DNA from 4 places in the Actinoplanes sp. NPDC048967 genome. Region 2 is predicted to be linked to each of the others. Evidence: riboswitches for the same ligand, from Rfam matches in the RefSeq annotation. Region 2 holds a riboswitch; each other region holds the start of a gene.
What was found. Region 2 has a riboswitch for cyclic di-AMP ahead of AB0C12_RS23135 (hypothetical protein). Riboswitches for the same ligand answer to the same signal wherever they lie in the genome.
Positions count from the first base shown of each region.

Region 1: linked by a shared signal. The riboswitch ahead of AB0C12_RS02625 (NlpC/P60 family protein) and the one ahead of AB0C12_RS23135 (hypothetical protein) in region 2 are both predicted to bind cyclic di-AMP.
Region 3: linked by a shared signal. The riboswitch ahead of AB0C12_RS14915 (C40 family peptidase) and the one ahead of AB0C12_RS23135 (hypothetical protein) in region 2 are both predicted to bind cyclic di-AMP.
Region 4: linked by a shared signal. The riboswitch ahead of AB0C12_RS01190 (transglycosylase family protein) and the one ahead of AB0C12_RS23135 (hypothetical protein) in region 2 are both predicted to bind cyclic di-AMP.

Region 1 is NZ_JBEZFL010000001.1:543,323-546,905, reverse strand. Features, by position in the region: gene AB0C12_RS02640 (cytochrome ubiquinol oxidase subunit I) at 1-229, opposite strand, end outside; gene AB0C12_RS02635 (BlaI/MecI/CopY family transcriptional regulator) at 305-673, shown strand; gene AB0C12_RS02630 (M56 family metallopeptidase) at 670-1,593, shown strand; cyclic di-AMP (ydaO/yuaA leader) riboswitch at 1,729-1,866, shown strand; gene AB0C12_RS02625 (NlpC/P60 family protein) at 1,881-2,873, shown strand; gene AB0C12_RS02620 (hypothetical protein) at 2,989-3,297, opposite strand; gene AB0C12_RS02615 (aminoglycoside phosphotransferase family protein) at 3,450-3,583, shown strand, end outside.
Region 2 is NZ_JBEZFL010000005.1:294,818-298,400, reverse strand. Features, by position in the region: gene AB0C12_RS23145 (ABC transporter permease) at 1-218, shown strand, start outside; gene AB0C12_RS23140 (ABC transporter ATP-binding protein) at 223-999, shown strand; gene AB0C12_RS23135 (hypothetical protein) at 1,017-2,099, opposite strand; cyclic di-AMP (ydaO/yuaA leader) riboswitch at 2,097-2,246, opposite strand; cyclic di-AMP (ydaO/yuaA leader) riboswitch at 2,525-2,662, shown strand; gene AB0C12_RS23130 (hypothetical protein) at 2,666-3,583, shown strand, end outside.
Region 3 is NZ_JBEZFL010000003.1:506,859-510,441, forward strand. Features, by position in the region: gene rsmH (16S rRNA (cytosine(1402)-N(4))-methyltransferase RsmH) at 1-288, opposite strand, end outside; gene mraZ (division/cell wall cluster transcriptional repressor MraZ) at 540-971, opposite strand; gene AB0C12_RS14915 (C40 family peptidase) at 1,432-2,241, opposite strand; cyclic di-AMP (ydaO/yuaA leader) riboswitch at 2,248-2,429, opposite strand; gene AB0C12_RS14920 (MurT ligase domain-containing protein) at 2,893-3,583, shown strand, end outside.
Region 4 is NZ_JBEZFL010000001.1:241,677-245,259, reverse strand. Features, by position in the region: gene AB0C12_RS01200 (GNAT family N-acetyltransferase) at 1-694, shown strand, start outside; gene menC (o-succinylbenzoate synthase) at 691-1,797, shown strand; cyclic di-AMP (ydaO/yuaA leader) riboswitch at 1,969-2,112, shown strand; gene AB0C12_RS01190 (transglycosylase family protein) at 2,117-2,743, shown strand; gene AB0C12_RS01185 (SAM-dependent methyltransferase) at 2,797-3,583, opposite strand, start outside.

The sequences.
Region 1 (3,583 bases), on a different contig from region 2:
CGAACTGGAACTCCTGCACCAGCCCGGTGACCACGCCGACCGCGAAGGTGACGATGAGCAGCTTGCCGACCAGCTTGGTGAGCTGCCGGTAGCGCTCCTGGCCGGTGCGCAGCCAGGCGAGCTGCAGGCCGGCGGCGGTTCCGGCCAGGCTGATCGACAGCGGCACGAAGAAGTAGTGGTAGATCGTCACGACCGCGAACTGCAGCCGGGTCAGCTCGAGCACGTCCATGGATGGCCCCCTCTACGACGTTCCGTAGTAGATACTACGCCTCGTAGTACGACGCTGTGCAGTAGAGTGGTTCACATGGCTTTGGGAGACCTCGAACGTGAGGTCATGACGCAGTTGTGGAACGCCGGCGAGCCGCTGACCGTGCGCCAGGTGCACGAACGGCTGAGCCGCGACCGCGAGCTGGCGTACACGACCGTGATGACCGTGCTGGACCGGCTGGCCAAGAAGGGTGTCGTCACCCAGCAGCGCGCCGACCGGGCGTACCGCTACGCCCCCGCGCAGTCGCGCGAGGAGATGACCGCCGCCCTGATGCTCGACGCCCTCAGCGCGGCTCCCGACGGCGTCCGCGACGCGGCCCTGGCGCACTTCGTCGGCCGGATCGACCCGTCGGCCCTGACCGCCGCCATCGAGGCGGCACGGAAGGACCCGGGCGCTCGGCCGTGACCGCCTTGCTGCTCGGCGCTCTGGGGCTGACCCTGTCGCTGGTCGTGCCGGGCATCCTGGCCGGCGCGCGCTGGCCTGACCGCGCGCCCGCCGCCGCCGTCGCGCTCTGGCAGAGCATCACCCTCACCGGGGTGCTCTGCGCGCTGGGCGTGGTGCTGGCCGGACCTCAGGAGTTGGTCAGTGAGCTGGGTTCGGACCGGCCGGTGGGTGCGGCCGCGCTGATCTTCGCGCTGGTGATCGCCGCGGTGATCATCGTGCGGCTGCTGGTGTCGCTCGTCCGGGTGAGCATCCGGTCGCGGGCCCGCCGGTCCCGGCACCGGCTGCTGGTCGACCTGTTGGACAGTGCCGAGCGCCACGGCGAGCTGCCGGCTGAGGTGCCCGCCGGGCTGCGGGTGCTGGACGGGCCGCTGCCTTTCGCGTACTGCCTGCCGGGGCGCTCGCCGCGGGTGGTGCTCAGTGACGGCGCGCTGCGGGTGCTCGACGCCGAGCAGGTGGCCGCGGTGATCGCGCACGAGCAGACCCATCTGCGGCACCGGCACGACGTGGTCATGGAGTCGTTCACCGCGTTCTACCGGGCGGTGCCGCGGCCGTTGCGCAGCCGGGCGCCGCTCGACGCCGTACACCTGCTGCTCGAGATGGTCGCCGACGACGCCGCCCGGCGGCGCTGCGGCGCGGCGCCGCTGCGCACGGCCCTGGCGCTGCTCAGCGACGCGGTCAGCCCGGACGCGCCGGCGGAGCTCGGCAGCGCGGCGGCAGAGCGCCGGCGCCGGCTCGACCGGCTGAATGTGAGTGATCCGCGCCCGGTCACCGTGACCTTGAGCCTGGCCGCGGCCACCGGCGCGGTCGGCCTGCTGGTATTACCCACAGTGATTCTGGTGTTGCCCTGGCTGGACCGGGCGCTCTCGGCCTGGCCCCTGTGACGGCCATTCACTCACGCTGCGTCGACCAATGTTCGGCGCAGTGTGTCCTGATACCGCCGGGTTCAATTCGCCGTTGATCGGGAGTACGGTAGTGCCCGGCTCGGCAGTCCCCCCTCGTCCCAATCCGGGCGAACTGACGGGCCACCGCCTAATCGTCGCGAGACGAACCGGGGACCCAAGAATTCTGGGGTCAAGCCACCAGCAGCACGGTGGCCGGGCGCGCTTCCCGCCCGCACCCGTCAGCTAACCCGGTCGGCGGCCGAGGGAAGAAAGGACACTGCACCTACGTGAAACGGATTGAGGCGCGCAGCGCCGCAATTCTGCGCAGCATCGCCTGCGCCGTCGTCGCGGTCGGGATTCTTCTCACTCCCGGGGTGGCGAATGCGACACCGTCCCCGTCGAGCATCGAAAAGCAGATCGACGAGCAGTGGAACAAGCTGGAACCGGTCATCGAGCAGTACAACAACGTGCACAACCAGCTGCTCAAGAACCAGGCCCAGCTCCGGAAGATCGACAAACGGCTCGCACCGCTGGAGCTGGAGGTCGACCTGGCCATGTCGCAGGTGGGCAACATGGCGGGAAAGGCCTACATGCAGGGCTCGCCCAGCGCCATGAAGGCCATGGTCGTCAGTGGCTCGCCGACCTCTCTGACCGAGAAACTCACGTTCCTCGACCAGATCAGCCGGCACCAGCGTGAGTCGGTCTCGGGCGCCGCGAAGCTCCGCGACCAGCTCGCGGGCGACAAGCGCGACCTGGACACCCTGACCAAAGCCGTGGCGGCGCGCGACAAGGCGCTGGCCCAGCAGAAGAAGGACATCCAGAAGAAGGTCGACGAGCTGCAGAAATTGCGGATCAGGGCGTACGGCGCGAGCGGCGGCTCCGACGGTGCGTTCAAGACCGGCCCGTGCCCGGTCGACTACACCGACGACAAGGGCGGCCGGGCGGCGCAGAAGGCGTGCGACCTCATCGGCAAGCCGTACGTCTTCGGTGCGGAAGGGCCGGGCGGCTACGACTGCTCCGGCCTGACCAAGGTGGCCTGGGCGGTGGTCGGGGTGCACCTGGAGCACTTCACCGGTGACCAGATCGGAGCGGGCCGGGCGGTCAGCCGCAGTCAGCTGCAGCCGGGCGACCTGATCTTCTACGGCAGTCCGGTCCATCATGTCGGCATCTATGTCGGCGGCAACACGATGGTGCACGCACCGCACACGGGTGACCACGTCCGCATGGCGTCGATCGATCGCAGCGGGGCCATCACCGGCATCCGCCGCCCGACCGGCTGACGCCGGCACCGAGCACGACGGAAAAGCCGCCACTTTTCGTGGCGGCTTTTTCCTTGGGACCGCTCCGCAGCGCCGTCCTCCGGTTGAGCAGGTCGGTGACTCGTCGCCGTCCGCGCTAGGCTGCCCGGATGCGGTGGCCGGCGAGGAATACATCGACTTCGTCAGAAGCCGCCGAGGTCCCCTCCGAGCGACATGACCCGTAATCCGCCGAGCGGTACGTCGTCTCCGTCTGGGCGTTGACCCAGCCCCGCGGGTGGTAGACCACCACCGCCGTGTCGCCCGCCTCCTGGTGGTCGGCGGTCAGGGTGGTCCCGTCCGGGCAGCGCAGCCGCTCAACGGACTCGACCTCGCAGGTCGCAGTGCGGCCGGCCACCGCGAGGACCGCCCCGGATCCGCCGGCGACGGCCGTGGAAAGCGCGACCACCGTGACGACGACACACTCGAGGATGCGCCAGAGTCAGGCGCGGCGCCTGCGGCTCTCGGCGTTGACGACGGACCGCGTGGTGGCTGCCATGGCTCCGACGGCAACGGTGGGCTCCAATGTGTTCGATCATGATGGCTGGGAGACTGGGTGACATGTTTCCCGCTGCCTTCGTCCGCAACGTCACCGGCAACTGGGGCGACGACGGCCGGCGCTGGCTCACGCAGCTGCCCGCCCTCGTCGAGGACGTCGCCCGGGAGTGGGGGCTGACGGTCGGTGCGCCGTACCC
Region 2 (3,583 bases):
GCTTCACCGACCACCTCAGCGGCTGGAAGCTGACCCTGGTGGAGGCGAACCCGATGCTGGTGTTCATCGACCTCATGCGGCACGCGCTGATGGAGGACGTGCCGCTCGCGGCGAGTCCCACGGTGATGTGGCTGGAGGCGCTCGCCTGGACGTTCGTGGTGGGTCTCGGGGGTTACGTCTACTTCTGGCGCGGAGAGAAGGGCTACGGCCGTGGCTGACAACATGACCGGCAGCGACCGGCGCGATCCGACGGTCATCGTCGACGACGCTCACGTGGTCTATCGGATCCAGCAGTCGGCGACCCCGGGCACCGGCAGCCCGCTCGCCAGCTTCAAGCGGCTCGTCACCGGCACCAAGCCGGCGACCATGCGCGAGGTGCACGCCATCAAGGGTGTGAGCTTCGTCGCGTACAAGGGTGAGGCCGTCGGCCTGATCGGCACCAACGGCTCGGGCAAGTCCACGCTGCTGCGGGCGATCGCCGGGCTGCTGCCGGTCGAGCGCGGGGCGATCTACGCGGCCGGCCAGCCGTCCCTGCTCGGCGTCAGCGCCGCCCTGATGAACGACCTGCCGGGTGAGCGCAACGTGGTCCTGGGCTGCCTGGCCATGGGCATGTCGCCGGCCGAGGTCAAGAGCAAGACCAAGGACATCATCGACTTCTCCGGCATCAACGAGCGCGGTGACTTCAGCTCGCTGCCGATGCGGACGTACTCGTCCGGCATGGGAGCCCGGCTGCGGTTCGCCATCGCGGCCGCCAAGCAGCACGACGTGTTGCTCATCGACGAGGCGCTGGCCACCGGCGACGCGAAGTTCCGCCGGCGCAGTGAGCAGCGGGTCCGGGACCTGCGCGCGCAGGCCGGCACCGTCTTCCTGGTGAGCCACAGCGAGCAGTCGATCCGCGACACCTGCGAGCGGGCCATCTGGCTGGAATCGGGCCTGATCCGCGCCGACGGCCCGACCGACGACGTGCTGAAGGAGTACGAGGCCTACGTCAAGCGGTAGGCCCCGCACCCCCGCGGTCAGCGCATCGACATGTGCACGTGGTTGGTGTGGTCGCTCGACGGGTCACCGCCGGCCCCGGAGTAAGACTTCCAGCCGCTGCTGGGCAGCCAGATCCGCCGGTACCAGATGACGTAGAGGATCCCGAGCCGGCTCGCGTTCTTGATGAAGTAGTTCGCCAGCCGGTTGCCGTAGTCCTTGCTGGCCCCGGTCGCGTCGCCGCCGAAGCCGCCCTTGTCGGCGGCCCAGTCGCAGGCCCGGCCCTTCGGGTGCTCACCGCTGTTCTGGTGGCGGAAGCAGGCGATGAAGTGGTTGAAACCGTCCTTCTTCGCCTCCTGCATCGCGTGCAGGGTGCGCGGCGTGATGCAGCCCGAGGTGGTCGGGTCGTTGACGCTGCACGACTCGCTCGGCAGGGAGCCGTCCGAGTTGCGCGGCGCGGGCGCGGCCAGGGCGCTGCTGCCGCCGTCGCTGGAGGTACCGCCGCCGGACGACGAACTCGAGGATCCGCCGCTGGCGGCGTTGGCGACCTTCAACGCGTCCTCGGCCTGCTTCTTGCGCTTGGCCATGACGGTGAGCTGGCGCTGCTGTTCGCGGACAGCGGTGTCGATCGCCGTCTTGGCCTGCGCCTGCTGGTCCCGGCTGTCCTTCAGGTCGCGCACCGCGCGGTCCTGCTTGACGGCGATGGTCTCCAGCGTCTGCGCCCGGTCCAGCATGCTGCCGGTGGAGTCGGCGGTGATCATCGCCGACATCGGCCCGAGCCGCCCGGTGCGGTACGCCCGCTGGACGATCTCGTCCAGCGCCGCCTGCTTGGGGCCGAGCTGGGTGTCGAGCTCCTTGAGCTTGGCGGTCAGCTCCCGCTGGCGCTTCTTGGAGCGGTCCAGCGCCTCCTGGGCCTCGACGAAGCCCTTGGACGCCGCCTCGAGCTGCTTGATGAGGGACTTCGAGCCGCCCTCGCCGTCGTCTCCCGAGTCGCCCGGCGCGGCCAAGGGGCGGGGTGCGGCGGAGGCGGAGGTCGGGGCGGCGAGCGCCAGCCCCGAGGTGGCGACGAGGACCGCGAGCACGGTCGCTAATCGCCGGCGGACAGGGTTGAGCCTCACGAACATTCCTTCCGTCGGCCGCCGACCGAGTTAGCTGACGGGTTCGGGACGGAAGCGATCCCTACCGATCGCGCGGGGGTGCGCGGATCGGATTCACCCCATTACTCGAGTGGTTCCCCGGCTCGCCGTGCGGCGATTAGGCGGCGGTCTGCGCTGAGACCGTGACGAACACTACCCATCAATGCTAAGAATCGACAGTCGTCACACCGTACGCAATCGATCGTGCACTGATGGTGAGCAATCGACGGAAAGAATGCAACGACTCACATTAATGTGCCGTTACGGGCTATGACCTGCGTCATTCCATCGAGCGGTGACGGAAAGTCGTTGTCCGGTAACCGTTTTGCCGTCCGCGGCAGCACTGCCGGTTCGGCCGTTGTCAGGTAAGCTGGCCGCCGGTCACTGCCAGAAGGCGCTGCCCCCAAGGCGCCGGCAGCCCACCATCTAATCGTCGCAAGATGAGCCGGGGAACCACAGAACTACCGGGGTGAATCCACGAGTCAGTGGTAGGGATTGCTTCCGTCCCGAACCCGTCAGCTAACCCGGCCGGTGGTCACGCGGAAGGATTCTGAATGACGGCAAGACCCCGCCGGTGGCTGATCCTCGCCCTGGCACCGCTCGCCGCGGTCACGATGATGCTCGCGCCCGCATCCCCGGCGAACGCCGATCCGGACGACACCAAGTCGGCCACCGCCGACGACGGCGACGACAACCCGCTGCTGAACGACGTGCTGGACTCCACGGGCCGGCGCTATCTGACGGCGAAGGCGGCGGTCGCCAAGTCGACCAAGACCCAGCTCGGCCTCGCCCTCAAGGTCAAGAACGCCGAGGCGAAGCGCGACCTGCTGCTGCCCGAGGTCGGCGCGGTCGCCGCTCAGCAGTACCGCACCGGCGGCATCTCGACCATGGGCTTCCTGCTCAACACCACCAGCCCGGACGGCTTCCTCAAGAAGGCGGTCTCCCTCGAGGAGATCAACGCCCTCAACGACGGCAAGCTGCGCGAGCTGGACCAGGCCATCGACGAGGTGACCGCCAGCAAGACGCGCCTGGACCAGGAGGTCAAGGCGCAGAAGCAGAACCTCGCGCTGATGGAGAAGCAGAAGGAGTCGGCCGAGAAGGCGCTGGCCCAGGTCGGCGGCAAGTCGGTCACCGGCGGCTTCGTGGACGTCAAGTCCAAGATCGCCGCACCCGCACCGCGCAACTCCGACGGCGAGTTCGGACCGGAGTCCTGCAACGTCGACGACCCGACCACCGGTGGCTGCATCACGGCGCGCACCTTCCACATGTACAAGGAAGTGAAGAAGGCCAAGTTCAACCGGTTCGTCGGTTGTCACCGCAACGGCGGCCCGTTCGAGCATCCCAAGGGCCGCGCCTGCGACTGGTCCCTGCAGAAGAGCGGCTTCTCACCGTGGCACAACCAGGACACCCGGGAGTACGGCAACAACCTGATGGCCTTCCTGGTGCGTAACGCCGACCGGCTCGGCATCCTC
Region 3 (3,583 bases), on a different contig from region 2:
GCCGAGGTCGGCCAGCACCGCCGGCAGCTCGTCGTAGACCGCGTGCACGAAGTGGGTCCGGTCCGCGAACCGCGCCAGCCGCTGCCGGGAGTGCGCAAGCGCCTCGGTGTCCCGGTCGAGTCCGATGAGGACCACGTCCGGGTGCCGCTCCAGCACGGCCTCGGCGTGCCCGCCCAGGCCCAGGGTGAAGTCGACGTGCACCGCACCCGGCAGCGCGAGCGCGGGGGCGAGCAACTCGAGGCAGCGCTCGAGCAGCACCGGCACGTGTGTGCCGCGAAGCTCGCCCATCCTGACCCCCATTGCCTGCTCTTTCCGCGCTCACCCGGTCCGACCCGCACCGATCCCCGGTGCCGGCACAGCCCGGTCGTCTGTCCGTACCGCCAGATCCCCATCCGCTCGTGCCCGTTGCCATCGGGCGCGCCCGACCGGACACACGCCTGGCACCGGGGAAGAGGCGCCAGGAGCGGGAGCGGCTGGAGATCTCGCAGTACGGCGGCAGCGACGTCCGGGCCGTTTCTCTGGCCCACAGGTGCCACGCCTCACAATCCGCCGGGCAGCACCCCCTCCTCGATGTCGGCGAAGTCGTCCTCGCTCGCCGAGAGGTACTGCTCCCAGGACTGCTTGTCCCAGATCTCCACCCGTGTGCTCGCGCCGATCACCACGAGTTCGCGGTTCAGCGCCGCATACTCCCGAAGATGCGCCGGGATGGTGACCCGGCCCTGCTTGTCGGGGATCTCGTCGTGCGCACTGGCGAAGAACACCCGGCTGTAGGCCCGGGCGGCCTTGTGGGTGACCGGCTGTTCGCGCAGCTGGTCGGCGATCCGCTGGAACTCCGGCATCGGGAAGACGTACAGGCAACGCTCCTGCCCCTTGGTGATCACGACACCTCCCGCCAACTCGTCGCGGAACTTCGCCGGAAGGATCAGTCGGCCCTTGTCGTCCAGGCGCGGGGTGTGCGTGCCGAGGAACATCGGCCCAACCCCCCTGCCCCGGGCGCCGCCGCAGAGCCAGCTCTGTGCGGATCACCTGTCGTCTGGGCCGGCAAATTCCCTCGGATTCAGCTCCTCCTCAGGCCCTGCCACTGCGCTCCACTCTACTCCACTTCCCTCCACTCGCAACCAGAATGACGGCTTCCGCGAACCCGATTCGCGGATGTATCCGCACGTCAGAGCCGGTGGGGTGGAAGTGGAGGGCCGGGCGGGCCGCACCATGGTCCACTTTCCGACATGCCGCCCACCCGGGCACGAAAGTCCCCCGATTTCGGGCGTTGGGGAAGGCGCGGTTGCCCTTCGGCACCCCATCGGGGAGGAAAGTGGAGGAGAAAGTGGAGCGGACATGACAGTGGGGCGCGACCCCGTACCGGGTCGCGCCCCACTGAACTGTCGTACTGCTCTTACTGGTGCTGTCGGTGACCGTACCGCTGAGCGGAACTCAGACGAGGCGGCGCACGACGTAGTTCTTGCCGTAGACCTTCTGCTTCTTGACCTTGTCACCCGTGTGCGGTGCGGCCCACATGTAGCCGCCGCCGGCGTAGATGCCGACGTGGGTGCCGTAGGAGCCGGAGCGGAAGACCAGCAGGTCGCCGGCCTTCTTGCTGCCCTTGCCGACGGCCTTGCCGTACCGCTGCTGCGAGTTGGCCTTGTGCGGCAGCTTCTTGCCGGCGGCCTTCTTGTAGACGTACATGGTGTAGCCGGAGCAGTCGAACCGGTTCGGACCGGAAGCACCGAACTTGTACGGCGCACCCTTGTGCTTGGCCGCCTCGGCCAGCACCTTGGCCGCCTTGTTCTGGGTCTTCACGGTGATCTTGGTCTGGCTGCTGCGCGTCGAGGTGTAGCCCTTACCGCCGGAGAAGACGGTGCGGTAGTACAGCGACGAGCCGGGCTTGGTCAGGATCGAGACCGCGCCCTTGGAGTCGGTCGACCGGGTGACCCAGGTCTTCCACGACTTGCCGCCCCGGATCTGCAGCTTGACCTTGACGCTCTTGACGCCCTTGCCGGTCTTCGGGTTGATGAGCTTCGCGGTCACCCGGACCGTCTGACCCTTCTTCACCGACCTCCTGTTGTAGGAGTTCGTGAGCTTGGGCTTGACGGCTGCCGACGCGGCCGCAGTGACGGGCGCCGGAGCGGCGGAGGCCGCCGGGGTGCCGATCAGCTGGCTGGCCGCGAGGCTGAGACCCAGGGACAGAGCGATGGGACCGGTGCCAACGGTACGACGGCGCCGGTGCGAGGTGCTTTCGTGCACGGTAGAGAGATCCCTCCGGCACGCCTGCGAGGTTAGCTGTCGGGTTCGGGCGGGAAGGTTGCCCGGCCACCGATGGTGGCTTCACCCCAAGGTCCTCCGTGGTACGCCGCGACTGGCGCGTACCCCGTGGGACCGAATCTGGGTCCCCCGTCCCTGCCCCCGTATGCCTGTGTTGTCGTTCGCGTACGTGTGGTCGCGCCGCTCGGACCGGGGCAGGGCTCGGCGTGGTCCGTTGCGGTGCGAGCGGCGAGCGGGCGCTCACCGGCTCGTCCTTGCTACCCGATTTCCGGGTGACGTGCAGGACTCCCCTTGGCTACGGAGAGTATTTGGCACGCGAACCCCTGTCCGGTTTGTAACCACGCCGTGACAAATGCCAGTGCACCAGGTGATTGGCTGATCACTTTACGTCGAAGGTTACGGGTGAAACACAACACACAAAAAGCCCGACGGGGCCGATCATGGGCCGGATCCAGGTCGGGAGAATGTGACCGTAAACGCCCCCACCGGCGCAAACTCGGCGACAGGCGGCGTAGTGGAGATCATCCGTTCGGCCGAGGGGGCCACCCAGCGGTGGATGTCCACAGGACGCACCCAGGGCCACTCGACGTAGTGTCCGTTTCCGGTACCCTCGTCGCCGTGACGGACGGGAAGATGCCCCTACGGGCCAAGGTCGCGACCTCCGTGTCGCGAACCGCTGCGGCGCTCTCACGGGCGGCCGGCCGCGGCGACGGCTCGGTGATCGGCGGGTGGATCGGTCTCAAGATCGATCCCGACCTGCTGAAGAACCTCGCCGCCGGCCGCGCGATCGCGCTGGTCTCGGGCACCAACGGCAAGACGACCACGACCCGGTTCACCGCGGCCGCCCTCGGCGTGCTGGGCCCGGTCGCCACCAACTCCTTCGGCGCCAACATGCCCACCGGGCACACCTCGGCCCTGGCCAAGGCCGGTGCCACCCCGTTCGCGGTGCTCGAGGTCGACGAGCACTACCTGGCCCGGGTCATCGACGAGACCACCCCGCGGGTGGTCGCGCTGCTCAACCTCTCGCGCGACCAGCTCGACCGGGCCAAGGAAGTCGCCATGATGGCCCAGATGTGGCGGACCGCCCTGGCCGCCCACCCCGACGTGCACGTGGTCGCCAACGCCGACGACCCGATGGTGGTCTGGGCGGCGGTCAACACCGCGCACGTCGTCTGGTTCAGCGCCGGCCAGCGCTGGCACGACGACTCGTTCGTCTGCCCGGAGTGCGGCTCCCCGATCGAACGGGCGAACGGCGACTGGCGCTGCACCGGGTGCCCGCTGCGCCGCCCGCAGGCCCAGTGGACCGTCGAGGACGACGGCGTCA
Region 4 (3,583 bases), on a different contig from region 2:
GCTGCTGCGCGCGCTGGCCAAGTCGGGCAACTACGTGGCCGGCGCCTTCGACGGCGGCACCCTGGTCGGGGCCGCGGTGGCGTTCTTCGCCGCTCCGGGCGAGCGCGAGCTGCACAGCCACATCGCCGGGGTGTCCGCGACCGCGACCGGGCGCGGCGTCGGCTTCGCGCTCAAGCAGCACCAGCGGGTCTGGGCGCTGCAGCGCGGCATCAGCACGATCAGCTGGACGTTCGACCCGCTGGTGGCCCGCAACGCCTACTTCAACCTGGCCAAGCTGGGCGCGGTCCCGACGGAGTACCTGGCGAACTTCTACGGCCCGATGCACGACCGGATCAACGGCGACGACGAGAGCGACCGGCTGATGGTGCGCTGGGATCTCGCCGCGCCGGCGGTCGTCTCCGCCGGTGCCGGCAGGCCGGTGCGCGCCGTGCGGCCGCCGACCGCCACCGTGGCGCTGCGCCGTTCCGGCGCCGGTGGGCCGGTGCCGGGCTCGTTCCGGGGCCAGACCTTGGTGGTGGCCGTGCCGGAGGACATCGAGAGCCTGCGCCGCCGGGCTCCAGGGGCGGCCAAGGACTGGCGGGTCGCCGTCCGGGAGACGCTGAGCACGCTGCTCGCCGACCGGTTGCGCTTCGCCGGCTTCGACCGCGACGGCTGGTACGTCCTCACCCGCGGCTCCGGGGAGTACGGCCGGTGAGACTTCGGGGCGTGGAGCTGCGCCGGGTGAGCATGCCGCTGGTCACGCCGTTCCGCACCTCGTTCGGCACCGAGACCGGCCGGGACGTGCTGCTGGTGCGGGTGGTCACCGGCGAGGCCGAGGGCTGGGGTGAGTGCGTGGCGATGGCCGACCCCCGCTACTCCTCGGAGTACACCGACGCCGCCGCCGACGTGCTGCGCCGCTACCTCGTGCCGGCATTGGCGGCCGCGCCGCGGCTGGACGCGTACGCGGTGGGGCCGGCCCTGGCGCCGTTCAAGGGTCACCGGATGGCCAAGGCCGCCCTGGAGACCGCGGTGCTGGACGCCGAGCTGCGCGCCCAGGGGCGGCCGCTGGGCCGTGAGCTGGGCGCCGTGCACGACCGGGTCCCGTGCGGCGTGTCGGTGGGCATCATGTCCTCGCTCGGCGAGCTGCTCGACGCCGTCGGTGGTTACCTGGCGGCCGGTTACCTGCGGATCAAGCTGAAGATCGAGCCCGGGTGGGACGTGGCGCCGGTCCGGGCGGTGCGGGAGCGCTTCGGTGACGAGGTGCTGCTGCAGGTCGACGCGAACACGGCGTACACGGTCGCGGACGCCCGGCACCTCGCCCGGCTCGATCCGTTCGGGCTGCTGCTGATCGAGCAGCCGCTGGACGAGGAGGACATCCTCGGCCACGCCGAGCTGGCGAAGTTGATCACCACGCCCATCTGCCTGGACGAGTCCATCACCTCGGCCCGTACCGCCGCCGCGGCGATCAGCATGGGCGCCGCCGCGATCGTCAACGTCAAGCCGGGCCGCGTCGGCGGGTATCTGGAGGCGCGCCGGATCCACGATGTCTGCGTCGCGCACGGCGTACCGGTGTGGTGCGGTGGCATGCTCGAGACGGGCCTGGGCCGGGCCGCGAACGTGGCCCTGGCCGCCCTGCCGGGTTTCACCCTGCCCGGCGACACCTCGGCGTCCGACCGTTACTTCCGCACCGACCTGACCGAGCCGTTCGTGCTGCGTGACGGCCATCTGAGCGTGCCGGCCGGGCCCGGCCTGGGCGTCGAACCGCTGCCGGAGGTGCTGCGGGCGGTGACCACGGCCACGGAGTGGCTGCCCCTGTAGATCGACCGGTTCTGTCCCGATTCGGGCCAAGATCAAAAGTGGGCAAAAGCTGAGAACAACGTCACGTTAGGCCCCCGGAGGTTGGTTCCGTGGCGGGCAACGTGGTTACCGTCGGCCGGTCCGCTGACGCGGGCCCCGCGGTCGGTAACGCCGAGTCCTGCCGCCGACCGGGCTGGGAACTCAACTCAGGCATGGAGCGGGGGACCCACAGGTTCTCCGGCGCGCTCCCCGCGCGCCTCGGGGTGAAGCCGCACCACAGCGGCCGGGCAACCTCAGCCCGAACCCGACAGCTGACCTCGCAGGCGTGGAGGTTCACTCGATGGCACAGATCCACAAGCAGTCTCTGCGCGCCCTCGGCCTGGTCGTGGCCGGTGCCGCGGGCACCGTCGCCCTGCTGGGCCCGGCCTCTCCGGCCGCGGCGCAGTCCGGGGTCAACTGGGACGCGGTCGCGCAGTGCGAGTCCGGTGGCAACTGGAGCATCAACACCGGCAACGGCTACTACGGTGGCCTGCAGTTCAGCCGCAGCACGTGGAAGGCGTACGGCGGCGGCAAGTACGCGAGCACCGCGAACAAGGCGAGCCGCGCGGAGCAGATCCGCATCGCCGAGAAGGTGCTCGACGGCCAGGGCATCGGCGCGTGGCCGGTGTGCGGCAAGAAGGCCGGCTCGACGAAGTCCTACCGGGCGAAGAACACCGGCGGTTCGTCGTCGGCCGGCAAGAAGGCCACGGCGTCGCGCACCACCACGCACAAGAAGTCGGCGGCGACCAAGCGCACCTCGGTCAAGGCCACCGGCCAGCACTACACGGTGAAGTCCGGCGACACGCTGGCCAGGATCGCGGCAGCCCAGCACGTCAAGGGCGGCTGGCACGCGCTGTACCAGCTCAACCGGGCGCAGCTCGGCGGCAACCCCAACCTGATCTTCCCCGGTCAGCGTCTGTCGCTGTGATGAGCCGGCCCGGCTGCCTTACCCCCGTGGGGCAGCCGGGCCCCCACCGGCGCTCAGGGCTTGCGGCCCACCGCGACGAACTCCGACACGACCTCGGTGATGCCGGGGTGCCGCGGGTCCGGCCGCCAGGCCGTGCAGGTCACGACGCCGGGTTCGAGCAGCTCCAGCCCGGCGAAGAAGCCGCGGATCTCCTCGATGGTGCGGGTCCTGATCGGAGCCGCGCCGCTCTCGTTCCACTGCCGCATCGACTCCTCGACGGCCTCGCCGTTGACCTCCGTGGTCGGATGCGAGATCAGCAGGAAGCTGCCGGCGGGCACCGCGGCCATGAACTGCTCGACCACCGACCGGGCCTCGGCGTCGTCCATGACGAAGTTGAGGATGCCGGACAGCACCACCGCGGCCGGCCGGCCGAAGTCCAGTGTGGTGGCGGCGGCCCGGAGGATGGCCTGCGGATCGCGGACGTCGGCCGCGAGGTAGTCGGTGGCCCCCTGGGGGCTGCTGGTCAGCAACGCGCGGGCGTGCGTCAGGACCAGCGGGTCGTTGTCGACGTAGACGACGCGGGCGTCCGGGGCGACGGCCTGGGCCACCTCGTGGGTGTTGTCGGCGGTGGGCAGCCCGGTGCCGACGTCCAGGAACTGGCGGATCCGCCCCTCGCCGGCCAGGAACCGCACGGCCCGGCCGAGGAACTGCCGGTTGGCCCGGGCCGACAGCACGAGCTCGGGCATCAGCCGGACGGCGTAGTCGGCCGCCTCCCGGTCCGCCGCGAAGTTGTCCTTGCCGCCGAGCAGGTAGTTCCAGACCCGCGCCGAGTGCGGCAGGTCTGCGTTGAGCTGCGTGGGA